One region of the Shewanella sp. 433 genome, then DNA from elsewhere that is predicted to be linked to it. Evidence: riboswitches for the same ligand, from Rfam matches in the RefSeq annotation. Region 1 holds a riboswitch; the other holds the start of a gene.
The links. A riboswitch is a leader RNA that binds a small molecule or an ion and turns the genes downstream of it on or off. The one in region 1 is predicted to bind lysine.
Positions count from the first base shown of each region.

Region 2: linked by a shared signal. The riboswitch ahead of AC5YB1_RS12885 (Na+/H+ antiporter NhaC family protein) and the one ahead of lysC (lysine-sensitive aspartokinase 3) in region 1 are both predicted to bind lysine.

Region 1 covers NZ_CM181703.1:1,026,721-1,034,255, forward strand. The annotation lists gene AC5YB1_RS04655 (S9 family peptidase) at 1-1,290, shown strand, start outside; gene AC5YB1_RS04660 (hypothetical protein) at 1,399-1,542, opposite strand; gene AC5YB1_RS04665 (alpha/beta hydrolase) at 1,620-2,633, shown strand; gene arcA (two-component system response regulator ArcA) at 2,946-3,665, opposite strand; gene AC5YB1_RS04675 (DUF3293 domain-containing protein) at 4,448-4,675, shown strand; lysine riboswitch at 4,797-4,973, shown strand; gene lysC (lysine-sensitive aspartokinase 3) at 5,105-6,463, shown strand; gene AC5YB1_RS04685 (succinylglutamate desuccinylase/aspartoacylase family protein) at 6,460-7,535, shown strand, end outside.
Region 2 covers NZ_CM181703.1:2,921,932-2,929,466, forward strand. The annotation lists gene AC5YB1_RS12875 (thymidine kinase) at 17-595, opposite strand; gene AC5YB1_RS12880 (M3 family metallopeptidase) at 865-2,997, shown strand; gene AC5YB1_RS12885 (Na+/H+ antiporter NhaC family protein) at 3,079-4,647, opposite strand; lysine riboswitch at 4,726-4,942, opposite strand; gene AC5YB1_RS12890 (electron transfer flavoprotein subunit alpha/FixB family protein) at 5,092-6,015, opposite strand; gene AC5YB1_RS12895 (electron transfer flavoprotein subunit beta/FixA family protein) at 6,015-6,764, opposite strand; gene AC5YB1_RS12900 (H-NS histone family protein) at 7,094-7,486, shown strand.

The DNA.
Region 1 (7,535 bases):
CGCATTGCCGCTTTAAACGGTACCGCGGCACCCACAACGGTTATCAAAGAGCGCAGTAAGGCTTGGGTGAATTTAAACAACGACCTGCATTTCTTGAAACAGCAGCCACAACTGGTTTGGGCCTCGGAGCGTGATGGTTTTAATCATCTGTACCTATTTGATCTGCAAGGTAAGCTTATTAAGCAACTTACCAAAGGAGCTTGGGTGGTCGATGAGGTGGAATATGTCGATGAGCAGGCTGGCTGGGTCTACTTTACTGGCCGCAAAAGCTGTGTCATCGAAAAGCACCTATACCGCGTGCCCTTAACCGGAGGCGAAATAGAGCAAATTAGCCGCCGAGCGGGTATGCATGGGCCGGTATTTGCCGACAATCAGCCTATTTATCTCGATTACTTTAATAGCCTAGTGCAGCCGCCGCAGGTGAGTCTGCATGGTGCTAAAGGGGATCGCTTGGCTTGGGTCGAGCAAAATAACGTCGATGAATCTCATCCCTTATATCCCTTCTTCGGTCAATGGCAATTACCTGAATTTGGTCAGATAAAAGCGCAAGATGGTCAAGCCTTGCAGTATCGTCTCTTTAAACCCACAGGCTTTGATGCCACCCAGCAGTATCCGGTTGTGGTGCGTGTGTACGGTGGCCCTCATGCTCAGTTGGTAGTCAATAGTTGGAGTGAACAAGACTACTTTACCCAGTACCTGCTGCAACAAGGCTTTATCGTGTTTCAGCTCGATAATCGTGGCTCGGCCCATCGAGGCACTCAGTTTGAACATGTGATCTATAAGCAACTTGGGCAAGCGGAAGTTGACGATCAAAAGGCGGGCGTCGATTATTTGCGTAGCTTAAATTATGTCGATGATGACAATATTGCGATTTATGGTCATAGCTACGGCGGTTATATGGCCTTAATGAGCCTATTTAAAGCGCCCACACATTTTAAAGCCGCGATTGCGGGAGCGCCGGTAACTGACTGGGCCTTGTATGATACCCACTATACCGAGCGTTATTTGTCGCACCCAGGCAGCAATGCCAAAGGTTATGAAGCCAGCAGTGTACTGCCTTATGTCAAAGATTATCAGTCGGGATTATTGATGTATCATGGCATGGCCGATGACAATGTGTTGTTTGAAAACAGCACGCGGGTTTATAAGGCGCTGCAAGATGAGGGCAAGCTGTTTCAGATGATCGACTACCCCGGCTCTAAGCACTCGATGCGCGGCGAGAAAGTGAGAACGCATCTATACCGCTCGCTGGCCGATTTCTTAGATAAACAACTGAAACAGAAAAGTTAACGATAAGTTCTAAGCGGCAAGCTGGAATTTTTAGCGCTGCGTTAGAACAACAAGCCCTGTGGTTTGATATAAGTCACAGGGCTATTTGGGGAAAGGAATCACTAATTCTTATTTACTGCAGATGCCCTTTTTAGCCAGTTTTAGCTTTTTAATTTCTTGTTTTCCTTTTTCTTCTTCTATGAGCTCAAGCCCTGCGCCACCAACAAAGGCGCCAAATTCGATATATTGGTTGAGTCGAGGCCATAACCACATTATGTTATTGTTTTGTAATGGTTGGTTTGATTATTCACTTATTCCAGCCGATATTCACCTTACTCGCGGAAAACAGGATGTTTTATATCAAAGCCACAGTGTTACTATGTTTAGCACTGTTACAAGGATGTGCCACTTTGGCAGAGTCAAAAATAAACAATGCGTTAGATAAACAATATTCTCTACGTGAAAATGGGACGGACAACTTCGTAAGTGCACTTGATTTTGCCATCGATAATTTTTGTTTACCTCAGCACTCCTTTTGCACCGAGTACCTTATTGCAGATCCGATATTTGTTGAGGGCGATCCTACGACAGAGCCACCGGGGGTTAACCTCTATAGTAAAGCTTATTTTAATCTTCATGTTGTCTCATCAAAACGAGAAGAGGTCAGACTAGACCTAAACCCTCCACAGCAACGTTTCAAAGGCACTTGGGTATTACTGCATGGTTTTTCTGCTGACAAAAGTGCAATGATCATCAATGCTTTTGCTCTACGCAGTTTAGGTTTTCAGGTGATAGTACCAGACTTACAGGGTCATGGTGCAGCGACAGGACCGGTCGCTATTGATGGTAAGCTTGACGCAAAAATTATTAGCCAGTTAATCGAACTACTGCTTGCTGAGCAGCAAATAATTGGGCCTGTGTATTTATTGGGGCATTCACTTGGCGCCAATGTCGCTGCGCAAATTAGCGCAAGACGACAGAACATTACTGGACAAGTATTAATTGCGCCTATGCATGACTTTAGTACCGGGTTAAAGAATTACGTCGCACAGGAATATTCATGGTATTACCGAATATTGAGCGAACAGCAATTACGCCAGATCACAGATACCGTTTTGCAGCAACGCAATATAACTCTTCAAGATACGGCAATAGCCCCTTTATTGACCCGTTCAAATACACCCACTTTATTGATAGCATCAGAGCAAGATTCGATAGCTCCAGCAAGTTACTTTAGCCATTTACAATCGCCAAACCTGCAGTTACATTTTTCCCAGAGGAGGACACATGCTGGTCTAGTGATGTTTAATAATCAAGAATTACAGCAGCTACAGGACTGGTTGCAAACCGTAGTTACGGAGTAACTTGGTCTGCAATATGACGCTAATCGCAAATATTGGGACAGGGTCAACCGTACTCATAATCCCTGTTTTTCGTCTATAAATACTAAGTTAGATTTCGCTGATCTAACCAAAAATGTGCTGCAGATATCGCAGGGCAGGCGATGGATAACCATGAAGTTTTAGCTTCAAATCAGCATATCCAAAAGCCACTCGGCCGGATTGAAATGATATCGAGCTGGATTCGAAGTCTAGCCCACAGCGGCATAAGTGTTCCGAGCACAAAAAAAGCCAGTCGTGAGACTGGCTTTTTCATTGAATAACATAAGCGTAGGCTTATGCGTCTTCTAAATTACCACAGAAGCGGTAACCTTCACCGTGGATTGTCGCGATGATTTCTGGCGTATCTGGTAAGCTCTCAAAGTGCTTACGGATACGACGAATCGTGACGTCAACCGTACGGTCATGTGGCTTAAGCTCACGGCCGGTCATCTTCATCAGTAAGTCTGCACGAGTCAGGATCTTACCTGGGTTTTCAACGAAGTGAAGCATCGCACGGAATTCACTGCGTGGAAGCTTGTATGACTCGCCCTGTGGGCTAACCAATGAACGGCTGTTAATTTCTAAGCTCCAGCCGTTGAAACGGTAATATTCTACCGCGCTCTTTTCTTCTGTTTCTACACCTGTGCTATTCACACGGGTTAACAAATTACGTGCACGAATTGTTAGCTCACGTGGGTTGAATGGCTTAGTGATATAATCATCTGCACCAATTTCAAGTCCCAAGATCTTGTCAACTTCGTTATCACGGCCCGTTAGGAAGATTAAGCCGATATTGTTTATTTCACGAAGTTCACGAGCCAACAAAAGACCATTCTTGCCAGGAAGATTAATATCCATAACGACGAGATTGATCTTGTTTTCTTGCATTGCTTTATGCATTTCTGCGCCGTCATTGGCTTCAGTTACCACATATCCTTCAGCCTCGAAAATACTTCTTAGCGTGTTCCGGGTAACGGCTTCATCTTCTACGATCAGAATGTGCGGATTTTGCATATTTATCTACCTAATATTTGTTTACATCTGTGCTAACCATAGGCGCGCTGTGCGGGTTGCGCCCTGACTTGTCGTGTTGAAAATTACCGAGTCACGTAGGTGCTTTCACTAAAACGACTGAAACCGCAACGCACTTCATGATTAGTAAAGTATGCGTATCTCTTTATTGAAAAAGATGCGCTAATTGTATCCACTACGATTAACAATAGTAGGAAATAGTTCCTTTAACTATTGAAATTTTCAAGTTTCAATATTAAAAGCGACAAAATCGCTCATATCTATAGGAAATTGACAACTTTTCATTACAGTGATTTAGACATGGCGTAACAAAAGTTGTTCATGCTTGACGAGTGGAAGTGAATCAACCGACGTATTGTACTCGTTTTAGTCATTTGTTAACAAATGAAATGTTAACAAATTTACGCTTAGATTTGATGTTAATCAATTTTTTATGGCTAATCTTTTGATTTTATGGTCATTAATTATAATTTAACAGAGATATAATCTGTTTGTTCTAGGCAGATAAGATGATTTAGCTATAATTATCGTACGCTAATTTAGGAATGCTCGGCGAATGAGTAGTATAGATGACCATTTTTGGCACAGTTATCAGCATACCCAATTTCTATTGACCCAAGGGTTTTCTCCGGCTTTATCCTTTGCCATTCTTACGGCGTACAACCCCAGGGGCGAACTGTTGTCAGCGCCTCAAAATCGTCTGTTAGTTAGATAGTCAATTACAGCGACATATCATCGAACTTAAGCGTCCTTATCGCGCCATCATCGGGGCCTCTTATGATCGCCGTCATATGGAAAAAAGCTGGGCTGTCCCGATAGAAAAGCCATTAGCGGTGGCATTGGGCACACAGTTTAACCAAAATGCGATCTATTTTGTCGAGGGCGACCAGTTACAATTGGTGCCTTGCCTGCTTAGTTATCCCGAGCTGACCATAGGCGCTTTTTCAGCACGGGTGCGTCTAGTCAATGAGTTACCCGATATTCAATCTTAATCTTGTTTTACTAAGGTGGTAGTGACCTTGAAATAATATTTACTCATATTGAATAAATATCGTTGACTTATTAGGCGGGTATTTGCTAATTTTCAACCATCTTACTGCGTCAATACGCTTGAGATACAGAAGAGGAGCGTTAACTAGGTAGTAAGCATGAAGAGGCCAAACTCTGACGATTGCTTATGATGGAGATTAACGCCGAGATAGACAAGTGTTTGGTTTCGTTTGTTTATCGGTCGATATGGCTGAATCCTGTCGATTGTCACCTGTTTTTTGGTGGAGAGCTTCTGGTGGTGATCGCTATTTCCCATCTTGGGGTGCGTAATCTTTGCACCAGGCTCTTCGAACGAAGTCAGTTCGGAGGTTTATCATGTTATCTATTCTTGTCGTGTCTTGTAACCGCTTCAATCTCGTTGAGGTGGGCTAATGTCGATTGTTGTCGCTAAATTCGGTGGTACATCCGTTGCTGATTATCCAGCAATGAGTCGTTGTGCCGACATCATTATTGCCAATCCTAATACACGTATTGTGGTCGTGAGTGCCTCAAGCGGCGTCACCAACCTATTGGTGGCGTTGACTCAAGCGCAACTCGATGATGAGCAGCGTCAACAACTGCTCAAGCAGATTGCCTCAATCCAATATCAAATCCTTGACCGACTCGGTCGTCCAGCTGAGGTTGCCGCTCACCTCGATAGCGTGCTCAGTCGTATTGATATGTTAAGTGAGTCACTGAGCCGTGAACGTTGCAAAGCGACCATGGACGAGTTGTTAGCGCAAGGAGAGCAATGTTCTGCGGCGCTATTTGCTGCTGTGCTGCGTGAAAAAGGTGAGGTGGCGTCAGCCTTTGATGTGCGCCAAGTGATGCGCACCGACAGTCATTTTGGCCGTGCCGAGCCTCAAATTGAGCAGGTTGAAGCCTTATGTGCGGCGCATTTAGCCCCGCTGCTGGCCGAGCAGCGTATTGTGACTCAAGGTTTTATTGGTGCCGATGCGCAGGGTGCCACTACGACCTTAGGGCGCGGCGGTAGCGATTACTCGGCGGCGTTATTGGCCGAGGCGCTTAGGGCATCAGCGGTCGAAATTTGGACCGATGTGGCCGGGATTTACACTACCGATCCGCGCTTGGCCCCCAATGCACAGCCCATCGCTGAAATTAGTTTTAATGAAGCTGCTGAAATGGCGACGTTTGGCGCTAAGGTGCTACATCCTGCGACCATTTTACCTGCGGTAAGGCAAAAAATTCAGGTGTTTGTGGGTTCGAGCAAAGCGCCTGAACGTGGCGGTACTTGGATACGTCATCAAGTGAGTGATGAGCCTATTTACCGCGCCGTGGCCGTGCGCCGCGATCAAACCTTACTGAATCTACACAGTTTGCAGATGCTGCATGCGCAAGGTTTCTTGGCGGAGACCTTTGCTACGCTAGCAAGGCACAAAATAAGTGTCGATTTGATCACAACATCGGAAGTTAACGTATCGCTGACCTTAGATAAAACGGGCTCAGATTCGGCTGGCAATCATTTGCTCAGCGAAGCGCTATTACAAGAACTGTCGCAGCATTGCCGGGTGCGTGTGGAAGATAATTTAGCCTTAGTGGCGATAGTGGGTAATAAAATTGCCTCTACACCAGGGGTGTGCCGCCGAGTGTTTGAGGTGCTAGAGCCACATAATGTGCGCATGATCTGCCAAGGGGCCAGCCCACACAACTTATGTGTATTGGTCGCCGAAAGTGAGGCGGCGCAGGTGGTACGTTCGCTACATGAAAATCTGTTTGAAGGCGAACGATGAAACCGAGCCGTAGCACGTTGAAAATTGGCGAATTGGCGACAGGGCAAGATCTCGAGTTGCCCATTTTTCAGTTTACGCCAGCCGTTATTCGTGGGCCGAGTGTCTATATTCAGGCGAATGTGCATGGCGCCGAGGTGCAGGGCAATGCAGTTATTTACCAGTTAATGCAGCAACTGGAAAACTGCGAGTTGCTTGGCAGTGTCACCTTGGTGCCACTCGCCAATCCTTTGGGGATTAACCAAAAAAGTGGTGAGTTTACCCTTGGGCGTTTTGACCCGATAACCGGGGTGAATTGGAATCGCGAATACTTACATCATCATATCGATATGGCCGCTTGGTATCGACAGCATGCCGAGTTAGACGATAGCGCCTTGGTGGCGGCTTATCGCGCCATGTTGATTGATAGCTGTCAGCAGCGTCTACAGCATGAGTGGGGCGTGACGACGGGGCATCGCCAAGCGGTCACTCTGCAACATTTAGGGCATCAAGCGGATATCGTGTTGGATCTGCACACTGGGCCCAAGGCCTGCAAACATCTGTATTGTCCCGAATATGATAGTGAGGCCGCGAGGCTATTTTCGATAGCCCACACGCTATTTATGCCTAATGAGTTTGGTGGGGCAATGGATGAATCAATATTTTATCCATGGTGGCAATTGTGTCAGTACCTAGCAGCGCAGGGGCGAGAATTAGCGGTACCTGTCTCTGCGTTTACCTTGGAGCTGGGCTCGCAAGAGCATATCGATCTTGCCGATGCACGCCTCGATGCCGACGGGATCATGGCGTATTTGAGTCATCGCGGTGTGGTTGCCGACCCCATTATGCCCGCTAAAATGGCGCGATATGGCTGTTATCTTCGTGACTATAAAAAATACCATTCCCCCATGGGTGGCATGGTGGAGTATACGGCCAAGTTAGGCGAGCCATTAGCCGCAGGTTCGCCTTTAGCGACTATTTTGCGGGTGGATCAGTATGGCAATAGCTCTGCATTAACCCCTTTATGCTTATCGCAAGCCTGCGTGCCGATTTTGCATTTTGCTTCGGCCTCGGTTTATCAAGGCACCGAGCTGTA
Region 2 (7,535 bases), 1.9 Mb from region 1:
GGATCAGTGAAACTGATTAGTCCCACAAAAACTCGCGAAAGTGTTTACGGCATACAGACTCATAACTTTCGTTACCACCAATAGCCACCTGTTCACCCTCTTTCATTGGTTTACCTTCACCATCTAGGCGCACCACCATATTGGCCTTACGACCACAATGACAAATGGTTTTTAACTCGACTAACTTATCGGCCCAGGCAAGCAAATATTGGCTACCACTAAATAACTCACCTTGGAAATCGGTTTTCAGGCCATAACACAGAACGGGAATATCTAAAATATCCACCACATAGGTTAACTGCTTTACCTGCTCTTTACTGAGAAACTGTGATTCGTCGATTAAGATACAGTGTAAATGTTGTTCTTGATGGGCGCTCATTATCATCGAGGATAAATTATCGCTAGCACTGAACACTTGAGCGTCAGTTTCAATCCCGATACGTGACGCCACTTTACCAATGCCATAGCGATCGTCAATCGACGCTGTCATCACCAAAGTGTGCATACCGCGCTCGCGATAATTATAAGATGACTGAAGTAAAGAGGTCGACTTACCTGCGTTCATCGCAGAGTAGTAAAAATAGAGCTGCGCCAACTGAGTTATTCCTATGATTATTTTGAGCGCAGATTTTAACACTAATTAATCGTGTTTCGTAGCTATAAACTAACCCAATTTGCGCTCTTGTGAGCTAGAAAACATCCCAGACTCTTCCCTCGCAAAGCCAAATAATGGTATTGTTGCCCATTACATTTGAGTAAAACAACTTAGCAAACTTATCGTCATTTCAGACAATTTTAACCCAGCTTTGCTACGTTGGACGTGTATAAATAATAACAAAACAACAATTGAAGGTTTTTATAAACATGCGCAAAACATTACTTGCTGCGTCAATCGCGGCCACCATTGCCCTTACAGGCTGCTCACTCAATGAAACTCAAGCGCCTGCTGCCGCAGCGGTGCAAACTCAAAACCCATTAATGCAAGCCAGTTCGCTGCAATACCAAGCGCCCGATTTTAACATCATCAAAGATGAACATTTTCAGCCCGCACTAGATCAAGGTATCAAAGAGCATTATCAACAAGTACTCACGATTGCCAATAATAGCGCGGCGCCGACATTTGAAAACACCATAGTTGCATTAGAAACCAGTGGCGAACTGCTGAACCGTGCTTCAAAGGTGTTCTATAACTTAGCGGGTACAGATAGCAACCCAACACTGCGCAAAATCCAAGGTGAAATGGCGCCTAAAATGGCCGCTCATTCCGATAATATTCACCTTAACGCGCCATTATTTGCCCGTATCGACAGCCTCTATCAACAGCGCAATAGCTTAGGTTTGACGAATGAAGAAGTGCGTCTTATCGAGGTTTATCACCAACGCTTTGTGATGGCTGGTGCCAAATTGACCGATGAGCAAAAAGCAAAAATTCGCGTCTTAAATGAAGAACAATCGACACTGACCAATGAATTTAGCCAGCGCCTAATGCGCCTGACCAAAGAGATTGCGGTGGTTATTGATGATGTCAATCAATTAGCGGGCTTGTCTGACAGTGAAATTCGCGCTGCTAAAGCCGATGCAGCGGCTCAAGGCCATGAAGGCAAATACCTGCTTAGTATCACCAATACTACGCGCCAACCTGTATTAGCTAAACTTGAAAACCGTCAGTTACGCCAACGAGTATGGCAAGCCTCATCAACTCGAGGGATGAGTGGTGAAAACGAAACCGCTTCACTTGTTGCTCGCCTCGCACAACTTCGCGCCGAACGCGCTGAGTTGCTAGGTTACAAGAGCTGGGCTGACTATCGCCTAGCACCGCAAATGGCTAAAAATCCCGAAGCGGTTTACCAAATGTTTGGCTCTATGGTGCCAGCTGTTGTCGCTAACACTCAAAAAGAAGCCGACGATATTCAGGCGATGATCAATAAAACCGGTGGCGATTTTACTCTAGCGCCATGGGATTGGGCCTTTTACGCCGAAAAGGTACGTCAAGAAAAGTTTAATCTTGATGAAAGCTCCATCAAGCCTTATTTCGAGTTCAATCGAGTATTGACTGACGGCGTATTTTTCACGCTTGAATCGCTTTACGGCGTCACCTTTAAGCCGCGCCCCGATCTTCCTGTGTATCATGAAGATGTAAAAGCCTATGAGATGTTTGATGCAGATGGGACTTCGATGGCTATTTTCTACGGCGATTACTTTGCCCGTGAAGGTAAGCGTGGCGGTGCATGGATGAGCTCATTTGTAGCGCAATCAAAACTGCTCAACAGTAAGCCGGTTGTCGTTAACGTGATGAACATCAAAAAGGCACCAGAGGGTGAAGCCACTTTTGTGAGCTACGATGAAGTGACCACTATGTTCCACGAATTGGGCCATGGTACTCACGGCATGTTCTCTAAGGTCACCTACCCTAGCCTTTCAGGCACTGCGGTCTCGCGTGATTTTGTCGAGTTCCCATCAACCTTCGAAGAAGATTGGGCTGCCCATCCAAAAGTGTTAGCTAACTATGCTAAACACTATGAGACAGGTGAAGTGATCCCTGATGAACTGCTGCAGAAATTACTTAAATCACGCAGCTTCAATCAAGGTTTCGATACGCTGGAGTATATGGCAGCCGCATTAGTAGATTTAGAGTGGCATTCACTACCTGCAGACGCACCATTACAAGATGTAGCGAGTTTCGAAGCTAAAGCGCTGGAAAAACATGGCATCAATATCGCTGCCGTTCCACCACGTTACAAATCCACTTATTTTGCTCATGCCTTCCCAGGTGGATATTCAGCTAGCTATTATGCCTACATGTGGAGTGAGATCTTAGCGGCAGATGCTTTTGCTTATGTACAGACCCAAGGTGGTCTAAATCGCGACATTGGCATGAAGTACCGCAAGACGATACGCGAAGTGGGCAACAGCGTGCCACCGATGGAAGCCTACAAAGCATTCCGAGGGCAAGCGCCTACAACAGAAGCGCTACTTAAGCGACGCGGTTTAAACTAAAGCAACTCATGCAACGCCCATAAAAATGCCGCTATGATTAGCGGCATTTTTTATCACTGATTTCGCCTTAGCGGCTCATGATTATATCGTTGGTTTAGCAGCTTGATAGCGAAGTACAACCACACTTATCACAAACAGCACACTACTGGCACCTAAGCCTGCAGCCAGCGATTCGGTAAAGCCGAGCACCACATAGCCACCTAAGCTTATCCCTGCCACAATAAGCGCGTAAGGTAGCTGAGTTAATACATGGTCAATGTGATGACAATTAGCGCCTGTTGACGACAAAATAGTGGTATCGGAGATCGGTGAGCAATGATCGCCAAATACCGCACCCGCTAATACTGCAGCCAGCATGGGAAGCATCATATTGGTGTGCGTGCCCATGGCCATATCGGCGGCAATCGGCAACATGATGCCGAACGTGCCCCAGCTAGTCCCCGTTGAAAACGCGGTCAATCCGGCCAGAATAAATAATACCGCAGGCAGTAACGCAAAGGGGATATTACCTGTGGCTAGGCTGGCCATATATTTACCCGTTTCCATCTGACCAATCACACCGGCAATGGTCCAAGCAAACAGTAAGATATAGATAGCAGGTAACATAGAACGTGCACCTGCTATCATCCCTTTAAGGATTAATGATTTATCTAAACCTTGACTGAGAACTAACAGCAATGTGGCCACTAGGCCAATGATCGCCCCAAAAAACAGTGATGAAGCCACATCGGTTTTTTCAAAGGCGCCAATTAAGGTAAATGGCAAGTTATCCGCGGCTAACGCGTCTGCTCCGCTGCTGACCATATAATAGATAGTGGCGCCAACGAGTACTGTGATGGGTAAAAATAGCCCTGATATTTTACCCGAATCGGCCTCAGGCAGATCGCTATTGGCTCCAGGTGGTAATCCTTTAGACTCATCATAAAGATGACCTTTTTGGGCGTTAAGCTCATGCTGACGCATCGGGCCAACATCGAGCCCCATAAAGGCGACACACAATAGGAGTAACAGCGCAAAGATAGCGTAGAAGTTCATCGGGATCATCTGAATGAACACGCTTAGATGCCCTGTATCAGCAAAACCATGTGCCGTTAAAATGCCGCCAATCAGCGCAATAATATATGCCCCCCAACTCGACACGGGTGAGATAACACAGATAGGCGCTGCGGTCGAATCCAGCAGGTAGGCCAATTTACTGCGTGAAATGTAATAGCGATCGGTTAACGGCCTTGCCACGCTGCCGACAACTAAGCTATTAAAATAATCGTCAATAAATACCACGCAACCTAAAAACATGGTCAATAGCTTAGCATCACGTTTATTGCGAATATGCTGACGTGCCCAATTGGCAAACGCCTTAGCAGCGCCGCTGACAGTGATCAATGCGGTGATCATCCCCAACAAGATAAGGAACCCAAGCAGATAGACATTCCAACTATTGAGGGCGCCATCGGCCCAAAATAACCCCGTCACCTGCTTAGCGAGATATTGTCCCGTGTCACCGAAGGAATAATCGGTGATAAGCACAGCCCCAAGTAGGATCCCCACCCCAAGCGAAAGTAATACTCGACGAGTAAAAATCGCCAGCAAAATAGCCACCACAGGGGGCAGCAAGGAAAGCGCCGAATCGGCGTAACTCAAAGTCGTCATTGTTTTATATTGTCTTCGTTAAATTACGAATGGAGGGCAACTGAACTGGTGGGATATAGCAAAAGATATTACACCTGTCCTATCAGTAGCGCTCCATAGTGATACCAGTTGTCGGTATACCTTCTTTTTATCATTCCGGATAAAAAGCACTATGGCAGTGCTGCCTCTATTCGATGACAGCCCCAGCAGTGAGCTTTGATGAACTCGACCACTTCGGCATTAAATCCTTTCCTATTCGCTGTACGGCATCACCCTAACGAATACTACTAATATTTAATGCACCTCTACGTCTCAGGACGCCTGACCAATTTCACTATCGGCAGGCGTGACGCACATAGAAACACAAGCGGCTTTAAGGATGCTACCTCAAAGCCGGCCAACGTGATCTATATCACACTAAGTTTTAAATGAACACCAAGATATTCACCAAGTGTTTACAACTTACTAAAGAAGCTCTACTAACTTAGGTACTGCATCAAACAGATCCGCTTCTAAACCATAATCGGCCACTTGGAAAATAGGCGCCTCTGGATCCTTGTTGATGGCCACAATCACCTTAGAGTCTTTCATCCCTGCCAAGTGTTGAATCGCGCCCGAAATACCAACAGCAATGTACAGATCTGGGGCAACAATCTTACCGGTTTGCCCAACTTGCAGATCGTTAGGCACATAGCCCGCATCTACTGCTGCACGAGATGCCCCTAAAGCCCCCCCCAGTTTATCGGCAAGTTGCTCTAACATTGCAAAATTCTCAGCACTGCCCATTGCACGACCGCCCGACACCACAACCGATGCCGCGCCTAAATCTGGGCGCTCTGATTCGGTCAATGTTTGTGAAACAAATTCAACATTACTGGTAAAAACACCACCAAGGGTCTGCTCGGCTGCCGCGCCATCATTACTCACAGCGTCAAATGCACTCACGCGCACCGTCATCACTTTGATGGCATCTACACTCTGCACGGTAGCCATGGCACTGCCTGCATAGATTGGCCGAACAAAGGTATCTTCACTGACAACTTCAACCACTTCAGACAGTTGCGACACATCAAGTAAGGCTGCTACGCGCGGTAAAACATCTTTACCTAAACTCGATGCTGAAGCCAAAATATGTTGATAATCGTTGGCGATAGAGACCACTAGTGCCCCTAAGTTCTCGGCGATACCGTGGGCATAAGCCGCATTGTCTGCCACTAATACACTGCGCACACCGCTCAATTGCTTAGCAGCCTCGACCACTGGTGCACAGTTTTCACCTGCGACTAATAAGTCTACATCGCGACCAATTTGTTGTGCACACGAAACCACTTTAGCCGTGTCTAGTTTTAAACTCGCGTTATCATGTTCTGCTATTACTAGAATCGCCATTAGATCACCTTCGCTTCATTTTTTAGCTTTTCAACCAGCTCCTCAACAGAAGCCACCATCACGCCCGCCTTACGCTGTGCAGGTGGAGTGACTTTTAGTACGGTTTGATGTGACTTTAGCTCAACACCAAGACTCTCGACCGTTATTGTCTCTAGTGGTTTACGTTTCGCTTTCATGATATTGGGTAATTTGGCGTAACGAGGCTCATTTAAACGTAGATCTGTCGTAATGATGGCTGGCAGTGGCATTTTCAGCGATTGTAGTCCGCCGTCAATTTCACGTGTCACCAAGACAGTTTCTCCCTCAACCTTCACCTCAGAAGCAAAAGTCGCTTGTGGCATGCCTGCCAATGCTGCCAGCATCTGACCTGTCTGATTGTTATCGCCATCAATAGATTGCTTGCCCAGTAAAATAAGCTGTGCTTGCTCTTGAGTCTGAATCGCATTGAGTAACTTGGCAATCGACAGCGGTTCAAGTGCTTCGTCGGTTTCCACATGCACACCACGATCAGCGCCTAACGCCATAGCGGTGCGCAATTGCTCTTGTGCAGCCTTAGGGCCTATGGTTGCCACGACGATTTCAGTGACAATACCCGCTTCTTTTAACCGAACCGCTTCTTCTACAGCAATTTCACAAAATGGGTTAATCGCCATTTTAAGATTTGCGGTATCGACATTGCTATTGTCAGCATTCACCCTGACTTTCACATTGGCATCGACGACGCGTTTAACTGGCACCAATACTTTCATAAGGCTTCCTTCTTACCATCTTTTTATGTTGAATAAAAAAGTGCATAGCAAAACTATCACAAACTTAAGCCACTTTACGTGCTGTTGACGTTAACGTCAACAAGAACGCAACGAGAAATCTACAAACAGAAAATGACAACAAAACACCAATATAAAAGTGATTACGTTCACTTTTTCATATCAATTTTAATGCAATTTGGCTCTGCATTAATAAAATTACAATATATAGCAAAATAATTATTTAATTCGTTTGATTAAGCGGATATTAGTTTCTATTATTATCAGTGATAAGCCTATTTACAATTATATTTAAGCAGGACACCAATAATATGAGCGAATTTCTAGATATATTGACACACGGCCGTCGTTTTAAAGCTGCGGTAAAAGAGTTATCTGTAGAAGATTTAAAAGATGTCGCTAGCAAACTAGAAAAGATTATTACCGAAAAAGAGAAGCAGGCAGAAGAAGAAAGCGCTGCGATGGCTGAGCGTAATGCCAAAATTGAAGAGATCCGTCTTCAGATGGAAGCCGTCGGTTTATCGGTTGATGATTTAGGCGCTGTTGCGGTTAAAACTGCTCCTAAAAAACGCGCACCACGTCCGCCTAAATATAAAATCGAAGTCGATGGTGAAACCATCACTTGGACTGGACAAGGCCGCACGCCAACCGTATTTAAAAACGAACTAGAAAAAGGCCGCAGCTTAGAAGAGTTTCTGATCTAGTAAGTTGCGATATCGCCAGAATAGATACCTATATTGACTCTGGCAATAC